Regions from separate parts of the Tenacibaculum sp. AWR4_210 genome, predicted to be linked through region 3. Evidence: riboswitches for the same ligand, from Rfam matches in the RefSeq annotation. Region 3 holds a riboswitch; each other region holds the start of a gene.
The links. A riboswitch is a leader RNA that binds a small molecule or an ion and turns the genes downstream of it on or off. The one in region 3 is predicted to bind cobalamin.

Region 1 (4,564 bases), on a different contig from region 3:
TGTGCTTATACACAAAGGCAAAAGCTGCATTTTTAATAGGCGTTAACTCAACTCCTGCCACAACTTTGTGTTTCGGAATATAATTGTTAGCTCCTTCATTATCATCTTTATTCGTATAGGTATAATTTGCCGTCAATTTAACATACTCGAGAGGTTTCGCCTCTGAAAGTACTTCTACCCCATTGGTTTTTACAGTTCCATTAGAGTTTGCATACACTCCCCAAGGAGCAGCTGACAAACTTTGGAATACTATCGCATCGTTCACCTTACGGTTAAAGAATACGGCATTCAACTTGTAATTTTTATAATAAGACTCAAATCCAGCTTCAAAAGTAGCACTGGTTTCCGGGTTTAAAGTAAGTGCTCCGTATTGTGAAAATAACTGGTAAGTACTCGGTGCAATAAAGGCCGTTCCGTACGACGCTAACAACTTCACTCCGTAATCATTAGTATTCATTACATTGTATGATACGTTTCCGTCATAAACAAAATGATTCCCGTAATTACTGTGAATATTAAGACGTCCTCCTGCGTTCACATTCAATCCAAAATCACTGATATAAACCATAGATACGTACGGATCTGAAGTAGTAAAGTTTGCTACGTCCTTATTAATTTGGGCAAAAGGCGTATTGGTTTCGTTCTTGTGCTCTTGGAAATTGAAACCAGTAATCACTTGGAATTTGTTATCCATAAAAGCATATTTGTTTACCACGTCAATGTTTACCGCAGTTCCTTCATACATACTTTCGTTAATCGATTTAGAAAAGCTACTGTACTGCTTTAAATTACGTGTTATTTTATTAAAAGACGCCAACACGTACACTTCTCCATTTTCATAACTAAACTTCGGTTTTACACCGTAGCGAACTTGAGAAAATGCCCAAGTATTTCTCGCTTCATCTCTGTAGGCACCTGCATCAAATTCCGAATCAAACTCATCGTAGTTAAGAAATAATCCTAAATCGAGATTCTCCGTAAAATCATAGCCTAATTTTACCAAGGCATTTTTGCTGTAAAAAGAATCATCTTCAAAAACTTGATCCGTTTTGCTCTTAGCAGCTGACAATCCTTCAACTCCAGTTAAATCAAAATAGGCCAAGTACTTCAAATTCCCAAGCGTTCCGTTGATACTAACGTTTTGATTTTTATTATTTGGACGGGCACTAAACGACTTGCTATCGTTGTACGTACCGATACTCGCTTCATAGGTAGCGCGGATCGCTTGTTTTGACGATTTCTTTAATATGATATTAATTACCCCTGTTGCAGCTCCTGTTCCATACAAGGTAGAAGCAGCTCCTTTTAAAACTTCAATTTTTTCAATCTGGTTTAACGACAACAAACGCAAATCATAGCTCTGATTGATCCCCGATGCATCAGATACCGGAATACCGTCTATCAACACCAACACCTGTCTACTTCTTCCTCCACGGATATAAGTTCCTATTTGACGTCCTCTATTCGAGTTTGCACCATTAATTTCAATTCCTGGTAAATTGTTTAATAACTGAACTACTGTGTTTCCAGCGTTTTGTTGAATTTCCTTTTGAGAGATGGTATAGATCACCTTACCCGTGTGCTCTTTTTTCAAATCAAACTTGGTTGCCGTTACCACAACTTCGTCCAACTCTTCATTTTTCGTTTGCTCATTTTCCTGAGCGTACAAACTTCCCCCTACCATTGATAGTGCCAAGGCACCAACAAAAAATAATTGTTTTCTCATTAGTAAATGTTACTTTAATTTTTAAATATTCAGGAAAAAAATCAGCGCAGTAAACCGCCCCCAAACTTTTATCCCGAAAGTTCGAATTCTTGAAAATTGGCAGGTCTCCTGGCTTGCGTCTTATTATCTACCTTCCCATAAATACAGTGGTAATCTTGAATGATAATAAGCGGTTTAGCTTACAGTTGCGGGAACAGCTTCGGATTTACACCGAATTCCCTTTTAATTTTCCTCGCCCGTTGGGCAACAAAGGAAAAACCAAAATTCGGGGCAAATGTATAGCATTCTTTTAATTACTGAATCATATATTACCGTTTTTTTATCAATATTTTAATTTTTCATTTCTTTTCGTGCTACTTTCTAACGAATTCGTGATAAAAAGTCTTTTTTGCTATCAAAATCTTTCTAATCTTTGTATTTCAAAATTTATCTTCTATGATTTACTACATCTCTGGAGGAGAACGTTCCGGAAAAAGCTCTTACGCAGAGCGACTTGCAGAGTCCTTGTCATCAGCACCAATTTACTTAGCCACCTCTCGTATTTGGGATGCTAATTTTAAAAAGCGCGTACAACGACATATCGATGATCGCGGAGAGCAGTGGAGCACCGTTGAAGAAGAAAAAAAACTCAGTACAGTCATCGCTGCAGGACAAACCGTGGTAATTGACTGTGTAACGCTTTGGCTCACGAATTACTTTACAGATACAGAAAGTGACGTGCAGAAGAGCTTACAACTCGCTAAAGAAGAATTCGACAAACTGCAACAAATAGACGGTAATATCATTATCATTTCTAATGAAATTGGCATGGGACTGCACGCAACGAGTTCTATTGGAAGAAAGTTTGTAGAACTTCAAGGCTGGATGAATCAATATATTGCACAACGTGCAGACAAAGCAACCTTTATGGTTTCTGGACTCCCTTTACACTTAAAATAAACAACATGTTTACGATAGCACCATTACCGACAACCTTAGTACCTGAACTTCAACAGGCCATCGACACCAAAACAAAACCTTTAGGAGCCCTTGGCACTCTCGAAAAAATAGCCTTGCAAATAGGCCAAATACAAGAAACTTGTACTCCTGAAATAGTTGCCCCTACCATCGTTGTTTTTGCGGGTGACCACGGAATCGCAACTACCAATAAAGTAAGCCCATACCCACAGGAAGTTACCCAACAAATGGTGCTTAACTTTTTACATGGTGGGGCAGCAATCAATGTTTTTTGCCAACAAAACCAGTTGGATTTGCGCATCGTTGATGCTGGCGTAAATGCTGATTTTGAGGCACAGGCAAACCTTATACAGGCCAAAATTGCGAAAGGTACTCGCGATTATAGCCAAGGCCCAGCCATGAGCATGGAACAATTAGAAAACGCCATGAATCATGGAGCTGCCATCGTCGATACACTGTATCAGAACGGAACCAATGTCATTGGCTTTGGTGAAATGGGTATTAGCAATACATCCTCAGCTGCCTTGCTCATGAGCTACTTTACCAACACGCCCATAGCTGACTGTATCGGCAGAGGTACTGGACTCGATGATGAAGGACTTGCACTTAAAATAAAAACGCTGAGTGATATCTATGTTCTTCACCGTGAAAAGATAGAATCTCCTTTGGATGCTTTAGCTACTTTTGGAGGATTTGAAATTGCCATGATGAGCGGTGCTATGCTGAGAGCAGCCCACTTAAAAATGACCTTACTCATTGATGGCTTTATTGTAACTGCCGCCCTACTAGCTGTACATGCACTACAACCTAACATCACAGCCTATTGTATTTTTTCGCATACTTCAGGTGAACAAGGACACCTTAAAATGCTCAATTTCCTCGAAGCGACGCCCCTACTCAATTTGGGCTTGCGTTTAGGAGAAGGAACCGGCTGTGCCCTAGCCTTCCCTATTATTAAATCAAGTGTAGCATTTTTAAATGATATGGCAACTTTTAAGAGTGCCCAAGTATCAGCAGCCACCACAAAAAACGCCTAACCCCATGAAAAGACAAGTGCATTACTTTTTAACTGCCGTGCTGTTCTTTACGAGAATTCCCTGTCCTTCTTGGGTAGATCACTCACCTGATTATATCAACAAAAGCAGTCGTTACTTTTCTTTGGTCGGTATATTAATCGGTGCAATTTCCGGTCTATTGTATTGGTTGAGCACACAGGTCTTTGACAACGATATCTCGGTGCTGATAAGTATGATTAGTTCGGTCTGGATAACAGGGGCTTTTCACGAAGATGGATTTGCTGATGTTTGTGATGGATTTGGTGGAGGATGGACCAAAGCCAAAATACTTACCATTATGAAAGACTCGACCTTAGGAACCTTTGGTGTGTTAGGTTTACTCTTTATCATCGCGCTCAAGTTTTTGGCCTTGTATAAACTGAGTACCCTTTCAACTGTACTTCCTTTTATCCTTATTGCCGGACACAGCCTCAGTAGATTTGCAGCAACCTTACTGTTGTATACACATCCGTATGTACGTGATAACGACAGTTCTAAAATCAAACCAACAACCAAACAAATGAGTACCAAAGCACTCATTATATCCGGATTTTTTGGCCTTGCACCTTTGCTGTTATTAGAAAACACCTTGGTTTACCTAAGCCTATTACCCGTTCTTTTGTGCTATTTGTACTTGGGTAGGCTGTATACGAAGTGGATTGGTGGACAAACAGGCGATTGTGCAGGTGCCCTACAGCAAGTTGCAGAAGTTGTATTTTATTTAAGTTTAGTTGCCTTATGGAAGTATATTTGATTCGTCATACCACCCCTGAAATTGCCAAAGGAATCTGTTATGGTCAGTATGATTTAGACCTAGCTACGAGTT
Region 2 (4,564 bases), 100 kb from region 3:
CTACTTTTCTCTTTTTTTGGTTTCTCATGCAATGGACTGCTCAATACCTCTATGTATCACTGAGCATCGGAAGTATTTTTTTGTTTTACGCACTGGCCAACAAAAGTCTGCTTGAAGAAGGCAATGCCGTATTTACTGCTCTCGAAAAAGGCATCGAAGAGGGACGCTCAAGACTGTCATGGATTGTAGGTCGAGATACCCGATCACTAGATACTCAACAAATTACCAAAGCGGTATTTGAAACTGTTTCTGAAAATCTCAGTGACGGTGTAATTGCCCCTTTGTTTTACTATGCTTTTTTGGGAATTCCCGGTGCGATGCTCTACAAAATGATTAACACCTTAGACTCCATGATTGGATACAAAAATGACCGTTATTATTATTTTGGGAAGTTTGCTGCCAAGCTAGATGATGTTTTTAATTTTATTCCTGCCCGATTAACGGCAGTGCTCATGTTACTCGTCAGTGGAAAGTTACATAAGCTCCCTACAGTCATGAGGCAAGCAAAAAATCACACAAGCCCGAATGCGGGATATCCGGAAGCAGCATTAGCTATTATTTTGGATTGTCAGTTTGGGGGCCCGAATGTTTACCATGGAAAACTGGTAAACAAACCCTATATAGGGACTAACTCACGTCAAGTACTCCCCACTGAATTCAAAGCCGTATCCAAGATCAACCAACGAAGTACTTTTTGTTTTGTAGTTCTTATCGCTATTTTACAATACCTTTATTACACACTATGAATCGAATTATCATAACAGGAGGTCCGGGTTCTGGAAAAACTAGCTTGTTGAAAGCTCTCAGAAACAAAGGTATGCAATGCTTTGATGAAATTGCTCGTGCGGTTATTGAGGAACAGCAAGCTAAGAAAGGTCAAAAAACCCCTTGGCAAGATGTTACCGGATTTACGGAGCTCGTCTATGAGAACACTTTAGCTAAATTTGATGAACCCATTTCAAATTTTGCTTTTGTAGACCGTGGATTACCAGATAACATCGCCTACTTAAAACATTATGGAGGCCTTATCAGTACCCAATGGAAAACTTTTAATTACTTCGATTTTTACTATCCGACTGTCTTTTTACTACCTGCATGGGAGGCGATCTACGAGCAAGATCCACAACGACTACAATCGTACACAGAAGCCCAGGCCCTGCATAAAGAGTTAGTAAAGACCTACAAAGACTTGGGGTTTGAAATTATTCAACTTCAAAAAACAACTGTAAGCAAACGCGTTACTGCCGTGATTCAATATACAAACCACCTTCATTAGGAATGATTCCTTCTGTTTCTCGACATCATCACATTGATTTAAAATAATATCATTTATATTCGCAGGTAACAAATTGGTTTTTTAGCACACTAAAAATTAAAAGGGAATTTGGTGCAAACCCAAAGCTGTTCCCGCAACTGTAAGCTCTCACCAATTTTTGTACGACAACCACTGTAATTCGTTATGGGAAGGTGTACAAAATAGAGCGAAGCCAGGAGACCTGCCTCTTTGTGTATATTTATTAACTCTCGGGTAAAGAGTTCGAAAATAGTTACATATTTTCTTCCCTTACCTGCTATTATCAACACAATTATGACAAATTCAATGATTTTAAGCAGGGTATGGTCTGGAATACTGTTCCAAAAGACCTACTCTTCGGCATTTCTGCTTTTTTCTTGTAACACTACAATCTATTCAAAACGCTAGGTATGGGAAAAGACTTATCAAAAGTAACCACCACCTTTCAGTTTTGTGATGGCGGATCGTGCAGGAAGGCACATAGTGAATTGAGTGTTAGAGAAGCTAGAGCCCATTTGAGAAATGCCGACTTATGGCACAGCACTCATACCATAAAAACTCGTTGTAACGGTCGTTGTGAAGATGCTCCTACGCTCATAGTTCAGCCTGGAAATTTTTGGTACAAACAACTAGACCAACAAAAAGTAATTGAAATAGTAGAGGCCCACACTACTGCGCAATCACCAGTAGAGGCCTATTTATTATTTAAAGAAGGCGGTGAAAGCGTTTTATCTAACCGAGAACGCAAGGTTACTCCTGTGGTATTTAAACCCAAAGTTCATGAGGAATACGGGACTGTACTCGTTGCCAGAGCCTCAGCCTCTGACCAGTTTTTATATCCCGTACTAAAAACCATGTTTGAAAAGTTTCCAAACTTCGAACTGCTCCACCCTATCCAAAACACGCGAATTACCACTGAGCATCAGGTAAAATACACAGATGCTTTTGACCTTATGATTAAGGGACCTGAAGCGGAACTCGCTATAGCCATCGGTCCAATTACCAAAGCTATGGAGAAAGAGGTAGCCCCAGAAATTCTAAGTCGAAAAGTAGGTGTTTCTGAGGTATACTGGTTCGATAATCATGAGCGCTATCAGGGGGCTATACATTTAAAAAACAGAAAAGGAAAACCGATTGTGAATTTTTTAATTCCAAAAGAAAATCAAGACCTTTGGACTTATCTAATGACAATATATTTAGAAATGACTATTAACTCACCTAGAATTGCCGATGAAGTTACCACAAATTAGTATAGTTGGTTCAGGTTGGCTCGGTGGTGCTTTAGCTACCGTACTAGCAGAAGACTATACTATTCATATTTCAACTACGAGCGTCTCTAAAGTGGAAATGCTAAAAGCTCAAGGATTTACTCCTTTTGTTTTTTCCTTAGGATCGACGACGAATACTCATGAGATTCCATCTTTTTTGGAGGGCAGTGATATTATCATTATCAACTTTCCACCGAAGCGACGTATCGATGCTATTGAAACCGTTTACCCACAGCAGGTATCGGCTTTACTCCCGTTTATAAAAGAACATCAAAAGGTTCTCTTTATCAGCTCAACCTCTGTGTATCAAAACACCAATGATTGGGTTACGGAGTCTTTACCCCTTCATCCTGAAAAAGCATCTGGCTTAGCGGTGCGAGTTGCAGAGCAAGCTCTTCAAGAGGCTTTACAAGAACGATTAACCATCCTTAGATTTTCGGGGTTGATTGGGTACGATCGTTTGCCAGGACGATTTTTGGCTAACAAAAAAGAGCTCAGAAATGGAAAATCACCCGTCAATGTCATACATCGCGATGACTGTATAGGACTCATTCAACGCATCATTGAAACAGAAAGTTGGGGTGAAATTTTCAATGGTTGTTCTGACGAGCATCCTACACGTGAGCACTTTTATACCCTAGCAGCAGCGCGCCTTGGATTAACGGCTCCAGAATTTGTACAGGAACAAACACCTACAAATTTCAAACTGATTTCAAATCGTAAGAGTAAAGAAAAACTAGCATACGTATATAAATTCCCCGATCCTTTAAAACTAATTTAAGCATGGCCAAAATTTCTATTATTGGAGCAGGACCCGGTGACCCAGAATTACTGACGGTAAAAGCATCGCGATTAGTTACGGAAGCCGATGTTATTTTACATGATAATTTAGTATCGGAAGCCATACTCAGCTTAAACGGGCATGCTGAGAAAATATACGTCGGCAGAAAATTTGGAGATAGCAGCAATCAAATGGATCGTCAGCTTCGTATTAATGAATTGCTACACGAACACTATTCACAAGGAAAAAACGTCGTTCGATTAAAATCTGGTGACCCCTATATCTACGGACGAGCCGCTGAGGAAGCTCGCTATCTAAGTGAACGCTCTGTAGACTTTGAGGTAATTCCGGGAATTTCAGCAGCTTTAGCCGCAGCAAACATCTATAATATTCCAATTACGGAGCGCAACAAATCAAACGCCGTACTTATCTGTACTGCACATACTGCTGACTATTCTTTTGAGCAACTCAACGGCATTGCACATATGCTGAAAGCTGGAAATACCATCAGCATCTATATGGGACTCAAAAGTCTACATCGCATTATTCCTAAATTGATGGAAGTTTGTAAAGACCCAAACATTCCCGTCAATGCCATCTCGAATGCCTCGCGAAGCAACCAACAAATTTTAAGTGGGACTCTAGGTACTATTGAAACACTGGTAGCCGAACGAGATTTACCCATGCCCGTCGTTTTTATTATTGGAGCGGAACCCATATTAACAACTAACAACAATTAATATTTGATGAAAGAAGGAATATTACTTTGCGGGCACGGCAGTAGACGCCCCAATGCAGTTACTTCATTTAAAAAACTCGTAAGCATATTACGAGCACGATACGAGAACAGTTATGAGGTAGATTACGGTTTCTTAGAATTTAACCATCCTACTTACGAAGCTGCTGTAGAGCGTATGTACCTTAATGGTGTTCGCAAAATTTACGCCTTACCGGTCATTCTTTTTGCGGGTTCTCACGCTAAGAATGATATCCCGTATGAACTTAACACCCTGCAGTCGTATCACGACGATTTGAGCATCCACATGGGAAAACACATTGGGGTCAGTTCCTTTTTACTCGATTTAGCAAAAAAGCGAATCGAAGAAACGGAAGCTAAGTTTGGAGCAATAGACAGAAAAGACACTTGTTTAGTAGTTGTAGGAAGAGGTACCACAGATTCCGATGCCAACAGTGACGTAGCAAAATTGACCAGCATGCTTT
Region 3 (4,564 bases):
GCTAACCTCTGCTGAAGACAACTGTTTAACAAGTACTCCTTTTTTCAATATCCCAATGCGGTTGCACACCTCTCGTACTCTAAAAATATCGTGTGAAGCCATTAAAATTGCGGCTCCTTCTGAAGCCAGTTTTTTCAATAACTCTGAAAGTTCATTACTCGCCAACGGGTCTAATCCGCTCGCCGGCTCGTCTAACAAATAAACTTCTGCTTTTTTCGCGTAGGCTATGGCAATCCCTACTTTTTGACGCATTCCCTTCGAATACCCTGCCACTTTTTGACTATGTGCTTCCTCCTGCAATCCACAGGTCAATAAAAAATCTTTGAGTTCTTTTTTACTGTAAGAGATTCCTGCTAGCCTACAGAAATAATCCAGGTTTTCAACTCCCGTTAAATAAGGATATAAATTGACATTTTCTGGTATATATCCTATGAGTTTCCTCACCTTGGCAGTATCTTTTACCGTATCTAAATTTTGTACCGTGATACTTCCGGTATCAGGTTGTAAAAACCCCAATAACATATTGATCGTCGTTGATTTCCCAGCTCCGTTAGCTCCTAACAGTCCAAGAATTTCACCTTGCTCAATTTGTAAATTCAAATTGTTTACCGCAGTATGCCCTTTAAACGACTTGCTTACTTGTTTTATTTGTATCATTGAAATTCAATTATTGCAACAGTGTGGCAAATATAATAAAGAAAGCTATTAATGCATATAGGTTGCTTTCAATTTAACAAATAAATTTAGTGGGCTATTTCAAAAGTACGCCAAGCACAGCTTCAACAGTATCCTGAATTTATTCCTTTCTTATGTTTTAAAAAACGCGTGGTAATATTGAACCCTATTGTTTTAGATAGAAAGGATCTTGAACACTTCCTACATCGTGCACATTATACATAAAGGCACCTCCTTTTCTCAGTTCCAAATCATCAAACAATCCTTGTGCATCAGCAGCAGCGAATACCTCATTTAGTATTTTTTTCACAGCTGCATCAGCCCATAAATTCAATTCTTTCACTCCTGAATTTTCATCTTCATAATGCATTTTATCATACACATCTTCTTCTTCCACGGCCTCAACATGGAATGGAGCACATACCGCAAAAGGATCTAAAGACACACCGTATCCGACATTCCATTCACCAAATTCTGCATACTCATAATAGTGAGGGTCAATGGTTAATTTATAATCTCTCATATTATAAAGGCCGAACGAAAAACTTTCGAATGGTGGTAGCTCCTGATCGCTATACTCAAATAAAATGGCATCGTAGGTAGTAGCATCTTGCAACTGCATGGTTTTCCAATATGGAATGGCTCGCAACAAATCACTTTCGACTTCTCGTTTATAGGTTTCCAGGTCGTACTCTTTGTAAAGAGACAATGCTTTTTGTATAGGTTGATAGGAACTCGTCAATCCAGCTACGCGATGCTCCATTTCAATAAGATCACGTCTTAATTTTTCATTCAACTTTTTATTTAATTCACTTATCATAGGATACTTTTTACAATGGTAATTGGTATAAATTATTCGACGATAAAGGGACTTTCTTTACACCGACTTTTACAAATCCTAAACTTTCGTAAAAACGACACAGTTTCACATTAGTGGCTACGGCATCAAGACGCAAAAACTCGCAGTCTTTTGCTCGAGCTTTTACTGCAATTTTTTGCAATACTAAAGCCCCCAGTCCACGACCGTTATAGGCTTCTTTGATTACCAAAGAATGTACGTAAAATGCCTGGTCATCTCGCAATCCCCAATAGTATTCATCTTTTTCCATGATTCTAACCATACCGATGGTTTTCTCTTGGAGATCTCGGATAAAATAGTACTCTCCTCGAGACAAGCCTTCTTTGACCCAGGCAATTTTTTCAATAGGAGGATGAATCCAATACTGCCAATGGTCCACATTTTTAGCTTGAATTTTCAATGCTGTTTCTTTAAACAGTGCAAGTACCTCATCCAGAGCTTCCTCGTCTGCAGGATGAAATTCAAATTCTATAGGTTCTAAGCTACTCATCAGGTAAACTTAAAAAAAATCTCTCATATTCAAAGCCTTCAAGCCTGTACTTACTTTTCTCCTAATTAAAATTACATACAACTTGGTCATTTCTGTGAAATCCTTACTTTTACGCCCGATTTTTGGTTTTTTACGCTGGTAAAAATTAAAAGGGAATTTGGTGAAAATCCAAAACTGTTCCCGCAACTGTGAGGTTTATTTACAACGAGCAATCAATTAAGTCACTGCTAACATTAGTGGGAAGGCGATTGTTCGGAACCGAGTCAGGAGACCTGCCAACAATTCATAATTTTATTAGTAACTCTCGGGTAAAGGGTTAGAAAATATACAACTACTCATCGTAGTATTTTCTGCACATTACCTGCTTAAAACTCATTTTTCAGCAGATGAAAAAATTTGTATTATGCAGTGTATTTATGCTGTTGGCTATTGTTGCCAATGCGCAATCATACACTACAATTTCAGGAACCGTAAAAGACCTGAAAACCGGAAAAACCATTTCCAATGTCACTGTAGCCTTTAAAAATGTACGCAAAGGTACCCATACCGATGCCAATGGCCATTTTCAGCTTCAAGTACCTACTAAAACTAAAACTGTTCAATTTTCAAAAATCGGCTATGAAACCGTAGTAAAGAACATTGCGTCATTGTCAAGTTCTGAGCCATTTATTCTTTTTCTACAAAAAGAAGTCATCGCTTTGGACGAGGTGCAAATCGACGCTAGGAAACAAGGTATGAAGCCTGCTGTTCTGGCTGTAGGAAAACTTCCTATTAAAGATATCGATGCTCCCGTTACTACCAACAGCGTCGATCAACGATTGCTCCTTCAACGCGGAGTGGACGATTTAGGAACGGCGGTAAAAAGTGCCACTGGAGTTCGACCTATTAATCGTTACGGTGGTTTTCAAACCTTCCGAATTCGCGGATTTAACAATTTTGTTTTATTGCTAGACGGAGTGCGTGATGAGCGTCATAATATATCGACAAGTGCTCCAAGTACTAACCTTGCCAACGTTGCTCGTATCGAAGTTTTAAAAGGCCCTGCAAGTGTACTATACGGACACTCAGCGCTAGGAGGAATTATCAACATCGTTCGAAAAAAACCAACCCTTCACGATACTGGTAACTTTACTATTAGCTATGGTAGCTATAAAAGTTATACCATGAGTGCTGGTTTTGGAGGTTCCATTTCTCCTGAACTCCGATACCGAACAGACTTTGGTTTGACCAGAAGCCAAGGGTGGCGAGACTACGGCGTGGCTACCAACAACGGATCTTTTGCTTTGACCTATACTCCGAGCTCTAAAGATCGTTTGGATTTTTACTTACAAGTCAATGACGACCAATACGACACCGATACGGGAATTCCGATGGACGACGACGGTTCACTAGTACCTGGCTTGGATCCAAAAACACGTTATAACGATCCGCAGGATTATCTCAAACACAAACGCTACGACGCTCAATTAAAATACACGCATGAGTTTTCTGAAACATCAAAACTTACCAACCTTTTGTCCTATGCAAGTGACGATATTGATTACCTCTCTACAGAATTCTTAGTATTAAACGCTACTAAAGACGCTATTAAAAGAAATTTTCCTTTCTATTTTAATCATCAAACAAAAACATTACAAAATCAGCTCGATTATAGTTTTCAAGCCACAACGGGTAGTATAAAACACCAACTTTTACTCGGAAATTCTTTGAGTTTTTTGGATAGAAAAACCTTTAGAGGTAAGGTGATTGGCCCTGGTACGTTTACGACCATTTCTGTTCAAAACCCCGTATTAAACCAAGGACATATCGAAGCTGTTGACGACAAAGTAGATGTTAAGGAAGAATTTGTCAGTGGTTTTTACCTACAAGATGCCATTAGTATTTCAGAGCACTTTAAAGCCATGATAGGTCTGCGTTATGATATTTTTGATGGAACCTACTACAGAGATGAACTCAACAAGGATCGCGTTGTGCTTACTTCAGGAACGCGCACCACGATCCCACCAACTGCCTTTACCTATCGCGCGGGAGTTGTTTACCAACCCATTCCTGATGCGCTGAGCTTTTTTGCTTCGTATTCTAATTATTTTAAACCTTCTCGAAGAGTAGCTCCCAATGGTGTTGTTTTTGATCCGGAAAAGGGATACCAAATAGAAGGTGGTGTTAAGTATCAGAAAAACCAACGTTTTTCCGCAACCTTATCAACCTACTACCTACTTAAAAATAACATTGTTGAACGAACGAGTGTCAATGATTACCAACAAATTGGAGAAGCCGATTCTAAAGGAGTTGAATTAGATATTGAAACACAGCCTGTTCCTGGATTCTACCTAAAAGCAGGATATGCTTTTGTCGATGCAAAGGTACGGTCATACAACCCTCAATTACAACGTGTAGCTCCCGGTAACTCACTGCGTTTTGCTCCGAAACACAGTGCTAATTTCTGGGCCAACTACGAGTTCCAATCGCGAGCTTTGCACGGTATCGGACTCGGATTTGGAGGAAACTACGTGAGTAGTAATTTCACCAACTCGAGCAAT

Region 1: linked by a shared signal. The riboswitch ahead of ACXAG7_RS07560 (TonB-dependent receptor plug domain-containing protein) and the one ahead of ACXAG7_RS16880 (TonB-dependent siderophore receptor) in region 3 are both predicted to bind cobalamin.
Region 2: linked by a shared signal. The riboswitch ahead of ACXAG7_RS16495 ((2Fe-2S) ferredoxin domain-containing protein) and the one ahead of ACXAG7_RS16880 (TonB-dependent siderophore receptor) in region 3 are both predicted to bind cobalamin.

The regions. Positions count from the first base shown of each region.
Region 1 is NZ_JBSWYF010000003.1:349,056-353,619, forward strand. Features, by position in the region: gene ACXAG7_RS07560 (TonB-dependent receptor plug domain-containing protein) at 1-1,726, opposite strand, end outside; cobalamin riboswitch at 1,808-2,004, opposite strand; gene cobU (bifunctional adenosylcobinamide kinase/adenosylcobinamide-phosphate guanylyltransferase) at 2,162-2,665, shown strand; gene cobT (nicotinate-nucleotide--dimethylbenzimidazole phosphoribosyltransferase) at 2,671-3,720, shown strand; gene ACXAG7_RS07575 (adenosylcobinamide-GDP ribazoletransferase) at 3,725-4,492, shown strand; gene cobC (alpha-ribazole phosphatase) at 4,477-4,564, shown strand, end outside.
Region 2 is NZ_JBSWYF010000010.1:4,343-8,906, forward strand. Features, by position in the region: gene cbiB (adenosylcobinamide-phosphate synthase CbiB) at 1-746, shown strand, start outside; gene ACXAG7_RS16490 (AAA family ATPase) at 743-1,276, shown strand; cobalamin riboswitch at 1,334-1,518, shown strand; gene ACXAG7_RS16495 ((2Fe-2S) ferredoxin domain-containing protein) at 1,705-2,544, shown strand; gene ACXAG7_RS16500 (Rossmann-fold NAD(P)-binding domain-containing protein) at 2,525-3,343, shown strand; gene cobA (uroporphyrinogen-III C-methyltransferase) at 3,346-4,083, shown strand; gene ACXAG7_RS16510 (sirohydrochlorin chelatase) at 4,090-4,564, shown strand, end outside.
Region 3 is NZ_JBSWYF010000010.1:104,150-108,713, forward strand. Features, by position in the region: gene ACXAG7_RS16865 (ABC transporter ATP-binding protein) at 1-657, opposite strand, end outside; gene ACXAG7_RS16870 (hypothetical protein) at 842-1,495, opposite strand; gene ACXAG7_RS16875 (N-acetyltransferase family protein) at 1,506-2,024, opposite strand; cobalamin riboswitch at 2,131-2,318, shown strand; gene ACXAG7_RS16880 (TonB-dependent siderophore receptor) at 2,411-4,564, shown strand, end outside.